Regions from separate parts of the Streptomyces sp. NPDC020884 genome, predicted to be linked through region 3. Evidence: riboswitches for the same ligand, from Rfam matches in the RefSeq annotation. Region 3 holds a riboswitch; each other region holds the start of a gene.
What was found. A riboswitch is a leader RNA that binds a small molecule or an ion and turns the genes downstream of it on or off. The one in region 3 is predicted to bind cyclic di-AMP.
Positions count from the first base shown of each region.

Region 1: it holds a riboswitch for cyclic di-AMP, as region 3 does, so the genes downstream of both, ACH4UK_RS11705 (NlpC/P60 family protein) here and ACH4UK_RS27265 (transglycosylase family protein) in region 3, are expected to answer to the same signal.
Region 2: it holds a riboswitch for cyclic di-AMP, as region 3 does, so the genes downstream of both, ACH4UK_RS15620 (peptidoglycan DD-metalloendopeptidase family protein) here and ACH4UK_RS27265 (transglycosylase family protein) in region 3, are expected to answer to the same signal.

Region 1 covers NZ_JBIRRY010000003.1:186,901-190,168, forward strand. The annotation lists gene pcrA (DNA helicase PcrA) at 1-1,139, opposite strand, end outside; cyclic di-AMP (ydaO/yuaA leader) riboswitch at 1,430-1,596, shown strand; gene ACH4UK_RS11705 (NlpC/P60 family protein) at 1,604-2,791, shown strand; gene ACH4UK_RS11710 (hypothetical protein) at 2,847-3,200, opposite strand.
Region 2 covers NZ_JBIRRY010000004.1:318,582-321,849, reverse strand. The annotation lists gene ACH4UK_RS15625 (SGNH/GDSL hydrolase family protein) at 1-655, opposite strand, end outside; gene ACH4UK_RS15620 (peptidoglycan DD-metalloendopeptidase family protein) at 818-1,771, opposite strand; cyclic di-AMP (ydaO/yuaA leader) riboswitch at 1,775-1,936, opposite strand; gene ACH4UK_RS15615 (tyrosine-protein phosphatase) at 2,381-3,193, shown strand; gene ACH4UK_RS15610 (DUF6126 family protein) at 3,228-3,268, opposite strand, start outside.
Region 3 covers NZ_JBIRRY010000009.1:348,692-351,959, forward strand. The annotation lists gene ACH4UK_RS27260 (transglycosylase family protein) at 1-954, shown strand, start outside; cyclic di-AMP (ydaO/yuaA leader) riboswitch at 1,244-1,424, shown strand; gene ACH4UK_RS27265 (transglycosylase family protein) at 1,430-2,146, shown strand; gene eno (phosphopyruvate hydratase) at 2,481-3,268, shown strand, end outside.

The sequences.
Region 1 (3,268 bases), on a different contig from region 3:
CCGGCGTTGGTCCAGAGGTTCTTGGGGCGGCGGCTCTCGTTGCGCTCGATGACGGCGTTGGCGGCGGAGAGGATCGTCTGCGTGGAGCGGTAGTTCTGCTCGAGCATGATCGTCGTCGCGCTCGGGTAGTCCTCCTCGAACTGGAGGATGTTGCGGATGGTCGCGCCCCGGAAGGCGTAGATCGACTGGTCCGCGTCGCCGACCACGCACAGCTCGGCGGGGGCGTCGGCCTCTCCGGCCGGGCCGACCAGCTCCCGCACCAGGGTGTACTGCGCGTGGTTGGTGTCCTGGTACTCGTCGACCAGGACGTGGCGGAAGCGGCGGCGGTAGTGCTCGGCGACGTCCGGGAAGGCCTGCAGGAGGTGGACCGTCGTCATGATGATGTCGTCGAAGTCCAGGGCGTTGGCCTCGCGCAGGCGGGCCTGGTAGAGCGCGTACGCCTGGGCGAGGGTCTTCTCGAAACCATCCGTCGCCTGTCCGGCGAAGGTCTCCTCGTCGATGAGCTCGTTCTTGAGGTTGGAGACCTTGGCGGTGAAGGACTTCGGCGGGTAGCGCTTGGGGTCCAGGTCGAGGTCGCGGCAGACCAGGGCCATCAGGCGCTTGGAGTCGGCGGCGTCGTAGATCGAGAACGACGAGGTGAATCCGAGCTTCTTGGACTCGCGGCGCAGGATGCGGACGCACGCGCTGTGGAAGGTCATGACCCACATGGCGTGGGCGCGCGGGCCGACGAGCTGCTCGACGCGCTCCTTCATCTCGCCCGCGGCCTTGTTGGTGAAGGTGATCGCGAGGATCTGCCCGGGGTGCGTCCCGCGCTCGGCCAGCAGGTGGGCGATGCGGTGGGTGAGCACCCGGGTCTTGCCGGAGCCGGCCCCGGCGACGATGAGCAGCGGGGACCCGGCGTGCACCACGGCGGCGCGCTGCTCGGTGTTGAGCCCGTCGAGCAGCGCGGCGGCGTCGATCACCGGGCGCGGGTGGCCGTCCCGGTAGTACCCCTCCCGGGGCGGCGGGGGCGCGTCGTAGACGCTTTCGAAGAGTCCCTCCGGCACCGCTTCGGGCGCGTGGTCCTCGGGGGGCGGCGGGGGGCCGTCCTCCGCGGGCTGGAGGCCGGTCAGGAAACTGTCGTCAAAGAGGCTGCTCATCGCCTCCCGAGTTTAGGGGGCCGCACTGACAACCTTCCGCCGAAGCCCGAAAGCGGTCGCCCGCCGCCCTCCGGTCCGGCCGCCGACACGCCCGGACCGGGTACACACGGAGAACGGACGTCCACGTTCCGTGAAGGAGGGGCCGGTCGGAGGGGGTGCCGGGCCCCCGATCCGGAAAGGTCACGAAAATGTATCGGGCATATCGCTCATCGTCCTTCCCAGCGGCGGGGCCGGTTGGCTAGCGTGCTCGGTCAGGTGGCCCGTACCTCCCTGGGGCGAACCACGCCCGACGGACACCTCTGCCGAATCCGTCCTGCCGCCCTGGCCGTTCGGAACCGGGGACCCACACGCAGAACCGGGGTGAATCGGTCCGTGCCCTCGCATCCGGACCGTAGGACAGCCTTCCGTTCCGTCCGAACCCGACAGCTAACCCGGTAGGCGGTCCACGGAAGGAGATGCCGGTCTTGGCATCGCATCGCAAGCCGCGCACGAAGGTGCGCACCACCACCCCCGCCGTCGGGCTGACGACGGCCGCGCTGGCCTCCGTGACGCTGCTCTCCACGCAGAGCGCCACGGCCGCGCCCGCGGAGCCGAAGCCCGCCATCGAGGAAGTGCAGAAGAAGGTCGACGCCCTGTACCGGCAGGCGGGCAGCGCGACCCAGGAGTACAACCGGGCCAAGGCCGCCTCCGCGTCCCAGCAGACGAAGGTCGACACGCTGCTCTCCGACGTGGCGAAGCGGACGGAGAAGATCAACGAGGCGCGCCGCGCGCTGGGCTCGTACGCGGCGGCCCAGTACCGCAGCGGCGGCATCGCCCCCACGGCGACCTTCTTCCTGGCGGACGACCCGCAGGGGTACTTCGACCAGAGCCGGCTGATGGACCGGGCGACGGAGCGGCAGCAGAAGGCCGTCACCGCGTTCCGTTCGCAGCAGGCCTCGGCGGCGAAGAAGCGCGCGGAGGCGGTGAAGAGCCTGGAGACCCTCACCGAGACGCAGTCCACGCTCGCCTCGAGCAAGAAGGACGTGCAGACCAAGCTCACCGAGGCCCGCGGCCTGCTGTCGCGGCTGACCGCCGAGGAGAAGGCGCGGCTGGCGGAGCTGGAGCGCAAGAAGGAGGCCGAGGCGAAGGAGAAGGCGGCGAAGCTGGCCGCCCGGCAGGCCGCCGAGGCGAAGGAGCGGGCCGCGGCCGAGAAGAAGGCCCGCGAGGAGGCCGCGAAGGAGTCCGGCGGCGGTTCGGGCACGGGCTCCGGTTCCGGTACGGGCACGGGATCGGGCTCCGGCACCGGTGCGGGCGGCAGCTACGCCGCCAAGGCGCAGAAGGTGCTGGACTTCGCCCGCTCCCAGATCGGGAAGCCGTATGTGTGGGGCGCCTCGGGCCCGGCCTCGTACGACTGCTCGGGACTGACGCAGGCGGCGTGGCGGGAGGCGGGCGTGGACCTGCCGCGGACGACCTGGGACCAGGTGAAGGTCGGCACCCGGGTCGCCACGGCGGATCTCCAGCCGGGCGACCTGGTCTTCTTCTACGACGACATCAGCCATGTCGGCATCTACAAGGGCGACGGGATGATGATCCACGCCCCGAAGCCGGGTGCGAACGTGCGCGAGGAGTCGATCTACTACATGCCGATCTACGGGAGCGTGCGGCCGGCGTAGTACGCGTCCGGGGGCGGGGGCGGCCCGCGGCGGCCGCCCCCGCCCCCGGAGGGCCTCAGGTCCAGACCGTGGCGATGAAGATGTTGGCGACCGTCAGTCCGCCGACCGCCGCGAACGCGCCCTTGTCGACCTTCTCCTCGTCCCGCTTGACGTACACCAGGGCGAGGATCACGACCAGCACCGCCAGCTTGATGCCGATCTTGACGTTGTTCACGGCCTGGTCGTCGGCCTGGTTGAGGCCGACGAGGGCGATGCCGGTGACGAGCATGGTCAGCGCGCCGTGGAGCATGGCCGGACCGAAGCGGGCGGTGCCCTCTCCCATGGCCTTCATCTGCGTCAGGAAGCCGCCCAGCAGGGAGGCGATGCCGATGATGTGCAGGGCGACGAAGACATTGATGAGTACGTCCATGGTTCCGGAGCCTAGCCATGGCCAGGGTTTCACCATGCAGTGAGGTAAGCCTTCCTTGCGCGCTTTCC
Region 2 (3,268 bases), on a different contig from region 3:
CGGGCACGTCGTGGCCGAGGACCTGGGCGGCGCGCAGGGCGACGCGGGTGTGGCCCTCGGGCGACAGGTGGAGTCGGTCGTTGTCCCAGGCCCGGCGGTCCTGGACCGAACGGAGCGACCACAGGTCCAGCACGGGGCACCGGTAGCGGTCGGCGATGGCCCGCAGATGGACGTTGTACGTGGCGATCTTGCCGCGCATGTGGCGCAGCACCGGAACGCCCCGGGTGTCGAAGCCGGTGGTGACCATGACCGTGCCGACGGCGTTGCTCAGGTCGGCGACCGCCCGCTCGAAACGCTCGGCGAGGTCGTCGGGGTCGGTGCCGGGCCGGATGATGTCGTTGCCGCCCGCGCAGAAGCTGACCAGGTCGGGGGCCAGTTCCTTGGCGCGGGGGATCTGCTCCTCGACGATCTGGTCGAGGAGACGTCCGCGTACGGCGAGATTGGCGTAGCGGAAGTCACCGTGCGGGGAGTCCTCGGGGCCGGCCGCCGCGTCGGGGGCGGGGAGCCGGTCGGCGAGGAGGACCGCGAAGCGGTCCGCCCAGCCGACGAAGGTCCCGTCGGGGCCGGGGTCGCCGACGCCTTCGGTGAAACTGTCGCCAATCGCCGCGTACGACCCGATGGTGTGCTGCTGGTTGTTTCTCGAATCGTCTGCCACAAGGACTTATCCTGCATCGTCCGATGTGACCTACGCGACCGTAATACGGGGTTGACGGGTGGTGAGATAGACCACCCGGTCAGTTTTTGGTAAAGCCGGAATAAAGAGAGGGGCGGTGCGCCGCCGCGCACCGCCCTTCTCCCTGCTTCTCGCCGCACTCGGTCAGACGGAGACGCCGTGCTGACGCAGGTACGCGATCGGGTCGACGTCCGAGCCGTAGCTCGGGCCGGTGCGGACCTCGAAGTGCAGGTGCGGGCCGGTGGAGTTGCCGGTGGAGCCGGAGAGGCCGATCTGCTGGCCGCCGGTGACGGTCTGACCGACCGAGACGTCGAGCGAGGACTGGTGGGCGTACTGGGAGTACATGCCGTCCTCGTGCTGGATGACGACCTCGTTGCCGTACGAGCCGCTGTTGCCGGCCGAGACCACGGTGCCCGGTCCGATGGCGAGGACGGGGGTGCCGGAGGCGGCCTGGAAGTCCGAGCCGGTGTGGTAGCCGCTGGACCAACTGGCGCCGGAAGCGCGGTACTGGGTGGTGACGTTGGCGCTGGCGAGCGGGGCCGACCAGCCGGAGCCGGTGGCCTCGGAGGAACCGGTCTGCGCGGAGCTGCCGGAGCCCTCGGAGTCGTCGGCGGAGATCGTGTCGCCCTTGGGGGCTTCCTTCGGCGCGGCCTTCGGGGCCGGTTCGGCCTTCTTCGGGGCGGCCTTGGGAGCGGCGGACTTCTCGGCCGGGGCGGAGCCCTTGGCGCCGAGGGTCAGCTTCATGCCCGGGTGGATCAGGCTGGGGTTCTCGCCGACGGTGGAGCGGTTGTCCTGGTACAGCTTCTCCCACCCGCCCTTGAGCCGGTGCTCGGCCGCGATCTTCGACAGGTAGTCGCCGGAGACGACGGCGTACGTCTTCGGGGCGGTCTTCGGCGCGGCGGGGGCGGCCGGTGCGGTGTGCGCGGCGGCGACCGAGGCGGCGGCGGGCTTCGCCGCCGGAGCGGCCTGGTCCGCGGCGCTCGCGACGGTGGCGCCGATGAGCGGGAGGGCGAGTGCGGCGCCGCCGGTCCCTGCGGCGAGGACGCCGCGGGAGATCGGGCCGGACTTCGGACGACGGTGCTTACCCTGTGCGGGCATGGGGAAGTTCCTCTCCGGCGCCTGCGAGGTGAGCTGTCGGGTTCGGGCTGGAGATGCCCGGTCGCACGTGCGGCGACTTCACCCCGAGCCGGTCCGGATCGCTCCGGATCGGCGGCTTACCTGGTTCCCCCGCTCCTGCCACGCGTGAGTGGGTGGGTGCGAATTCCGGGCGGCGGCAGGATTAGGCGGTCCGTCCGGATTGCGGCGACCGTAAGCGAGCCAGGACGAGCGGAACAAGCCATCGGTTGCGTACCGGAATCATCTATTCAATATCGTTTCGCATTTCCCGTCACACTCCGTGGATTACGGATCTTGTATTTCCGTACGGGGAACGGGATAACGCGGGGGCGCGCTCACCACGGTCCGTCACGGATATGATCCCGCTCACCTTCGCAATCCCATCTCCCCCATTAGCGGGGCATGTTCTGCGAAATGCACCAATACGGACATGGTGTGGGCGACTGTTCTGACGCCCGGTCAGCCCAGCCCCGGAGGCTTTCCGCACCGGGGCGTGCGGCCATCATGATTTTCCGCCGAATCGATGTCGTATCGTCACGGGAGCGCCCTCGCCGGCGAGCCGCGCCGACGCCAGAGATCCCAGGAGCCACCGTGACGCAACAGGTGCCGCAGGTCCCGCCGACCGAGACCGCGCTGGCCGGAGTCCGCAACTTCCGCGACGTGGGCGGGCTCCCCACCACGGACGGGCGACGCACCGCTTTCGGCCGGCTCTACCGCAGCGGACATCTGGCGAACGCCACCGCCGAGGACGCGGCCTTCCTCGGCGGGCTCGGACTGCACACGATCTTCGACTTCCGCAATTCCGCCGACCACCGGCTCGACGGGTACGACATCGAGCTGACCGGTGTCCGCAATGTCAGCATTCCACTCTCGGACCCGGCCGACGGCGCGGAGTTCTGGCGGCTGGTGCGCGACGGGAACATCGAGCAGCTGCGCTCGATCCTCGCGCACGGCAAGGGCACCGAGCGCATGATCCGGATGTACCGCTCGACGATCGAGGACCGCACCGCCGAACACAGCCGGGTGCTGCACGCCCTGGCCGAGGACAGCGTCCCGGCCCTGATGCACTGCGCCGCGGGCAAGGACCGGGCCGGTCTCTCGATAGCGATCGCGCTGCTGGCGGTCGGCGTCGGGCCGGAGGCGATCGAGGCGGACTACCTCAAGTCCAACGATCCCCACCGCCGGTACAAGGTGAAGCGCACCGATATGTCCGAGGTCGGGATGTCTCCCGAGGTGACGGAGCTGCTGAACCCGCTCTTCGGGGCGGAGGCCGCCTACCTCGCGGCGGCGTTCGCGGCCATCGAGGAGAACTGGGGAACGACCGACCGCTATCTGGCCCAGGGGCTGAAGGTCTCCCCCGAGACCCGGGAGCGGCTGCGCGAGCGCCTGCTCGACCCGAGCTGATCCGGCCGGCGACAGCGCGCCGGGTGACGGGCCCTCACTTGCTTCCGGCCACCACGAAGAGCAGGTAGAGGAAGC
Region 3 (3,268 bases):
ACGGGATCGGCCATCGCCATCCCGCTCCTCGGCGCCACCGGCGTGCACGCGGCCGAGGCCTCCACCTGGGACCGGGTCGCGGAGTGCGAGAGCGGCGGCATGTGGAGCGCCGACCTCGGCAACGGCTACTACGGCGGGCTCCAGTTCTCGCAGGAGTCCTGGTCGGCGTACGGCGGCACGGCGTACGCGCCCCGCGCCGACCTCGCCAGCCGCTCGCAGCAGATCTCCGTCGCCGAGAAGGTCCTGGACGACCAGGGGCCGAAGGCGTGGCCCAGCTGTGCGGTGATCTCCGGACTCGCCGTGGACGGCAGTCTGCCCGGCGTCGACCCGGGCACCTCGCCGTCCGCCGACCCGACGGCCGACCCGACCGACGCGGCGGATGCGACCGACGAAACGGACGCAACCGGTGAAGCGGATGAATCCGGCAAGTCCGACGAAGCTGACAAGGACGAGAAGGGCGACAAGTCGGGTAAGGGTGAAAGCGGCGGTACGGAGAAGGAGGGCGAGGCTCCCGATTCCTCGGTGACGCCCACCGCCCCGCCGGCCTCCGACGCCCCTGACGCCAAGGACCCCTCCGGCGCCCCCGACGCCTCGAAGGGCGAGGACGGCCAGGGCGGCAAGCACCGGGGCGCCCCCGCGCCCGAGGAGGCCGACGCGGGCCAGGGTGACGGCTCCCGCGAGTCCGGCCGGCACGCCTCGCGCGGCGAGGGCGACGCCCGGGACGGCGACGCCACGACTGCCGGCGGGTACACGGTCCGGCCCGGGGACAACCTCTGGGCGATCGCCGACGCGCAGGAGCTTCCCGGCGGTTGGACCGGCCTGTACGAGACGAACAAGGATCTCCTGGGCTCCGACCCGGACCTGATCCTGCCCGGCCAGAACCTGGATCTGGGCCTGGACCAGGTCACGGACCAGGGTGCGCCGGAGGGCGTCGAGGAGCCTGCCGCCAACTGATCCAATTCGGGAAAACACCCCGAAAATCCGGGCAGTTCAGAGGCCTATGTCCACTTTTGCGTAAGTGAGACATGGGTCTCTTTGCTTCAACTGGCGCGTTTCGTCCGGCCGGTCCGGGCGTATCGCCCCCGACCTGCGGAAACGGTCCGCCGACTGCTGCGAGTTCGGGGTGATTGCCCCCTATGTCCATCTTTGAATGTCGGGGTTGCCTGTGTTTACGGTCGGAGCCGCTCGCACCGCGGGCCCCGTCGACCGTCACGCCGAATCCTGCCGTCGGTCGAAGGGAACAGACGCGTAAGCGCCGTAGGCAGGAGCGGGGGACCCAGGTAAGCCGCCGGGTCCGGACGCCTCGTCGAACCGACGGGGACGTACGGGAACGGCTTGGGGTGAAGTCGCGCAGCACTGCGCGACCGGGCAACTCATCAGCCCGAACCCGACAGCTCACCTCGTAGGCGTCGGTGAGGAGATTCGTTCCATGCTGCTGAACAGCAAGGGCAAGCACCGCCGCCCCTCGAAGACCGTCCGTCTCGCCACCCTCGCGGGTGTCACCGGTGCGGCCGTCGCCGTCCCGCTGATGGGCGCGACCAGCGCCTCCGCCGCCTCCGTCGAGACCTGGGACGCCGTCGCCCAGTGCGAGTCCGGTGGCAACTGGTCCATCAACACCGGCAACGGCTACTACGGCGGACTGCAGTTCTCGCAGTCCAGCTGGGCCGCCGCCGGCGGTACGCAGTACGCCTCCCGCGCCGACCTGGCCTCCAAGGACCAGCAGATCGCCGCCGCCGAGAAGCTCCTGGACCTCCAGGGTCCGGGCGCCTGGGCCTGCGCCGGCGCCGGCGGCCTCACCAACGACGGTGTGGACCCGGGCGTGAACACCGGCTCCGGCCAGTCCGAGAGCAAGTCCGAGCAGGCGCAGCCCGAGCGTCAGGCCGAGCAGCCCGCCACCCGCTCCGAGCAGCGCACCGCTCCGCAGGCCGAGAAGAAGGCCGAGAGCAAGAAGACCGTCACCACCCCGACCGGCGACAAGGTCAAGAAGGGCGACGGCGAGTACAAGGTCAAGGCCGGCGACACCCTGAGCAGCATCGCCCAGGCGGAAGACGTCAAGGGCGGCTGGAGCAAGGTCTTCAAGCTCAACGACGACATCGTCGAGGACGCGGACCTGATCTTCCCGGGCCAGCAGCTCCACCTGAAGTAATCGCCGTCTCTCCTCCCCGGAGGAAGGGCGTCCGGCGGCACTCTTCCTCGCACGGCTTCCCGGCCCGGCGCGCTCTTCCCCCCAGCGCGCCGGGCCGGGTTCTTCGTGAACGGCGGGTGTCCGGGAGGCCCGCATGCGTTCACCTCTTGTCGGCAGCGCTTATTACTGTCCAGTAGATTTCTAGAGATTTGTCCGGTGATGCAAGCCCTTGGGTCCTTTTTCGTCCCAGGAGGCGGGCGGTCGGCTGGCCGACGCGGCCACGCCCGATAGGCTCGTGTCGCAAGGCCACAGTGACCCTGCACAACCAGCGTCATATCCCAGAAGGAGATGCCTCGTGCCGTCCATCGACGTCGTCGTAGCCAGGGAAATCCTCGACTCCCGGGGCAACCCCACGGTCGAGGTCGAGGTTGGCCTCGACGACGGCAGCACGGGTCGTGCTGCTGTTCCGTCCGGCGCCTCCACCGGTGCGTTCGAGGCTGTTGAGCTTCGCGACGGCGACCCCAACCGCTACCAGGGCAAGGGCGTCGAGAAGGCCGTCCTCGCCGTCATCGAGCAGATCGGCCCGGAGCTCGTCGGGTACGACGCCACCGAGCAGCGCCTCATCGACCAGGCGATGTTCGACCTGGACGCCACCGAGAACAAGGCCTCGCTCGGCGCGAACGCCATCCTCGGCGTCTCGCTCGCCGTCGCGCACGCCGCATCCGAGGCGTCCGACCTGCCGCTCTTCCGCTACCTCGGCGGCCCGAACGCGCACCTGCTGCCCGTTCCGATGATGAACATCCTGAACGGCGGCTCGCACGCCGACTCCAACGTGGACATCCAGGAGTTCATGATCGCGCCGATCGGCGCGGAGTCCTTCTCCGAGGCCCTGCGCTGGGGCGCGGAGATCTACCACACGCTGAAGAAGGTCCTCAAGACCAAGGGCCTGTCCACCGGACTCGGCGACGAGGGCGGCTTCGCCCCGAACCTGGAGTCCAACCGCGCCGCCCTGGACCTCATCGTCGAGGCCATCAAGGAAGCCGGTTACGTCCCGGGCCGTGACGTCGCGCTCGCGCTCGACGTCGCCGCGTCCGAGTTCTACAAGGACGGCGTCTACGAGTTCGAGGGCAAGTCCCGCTCGGC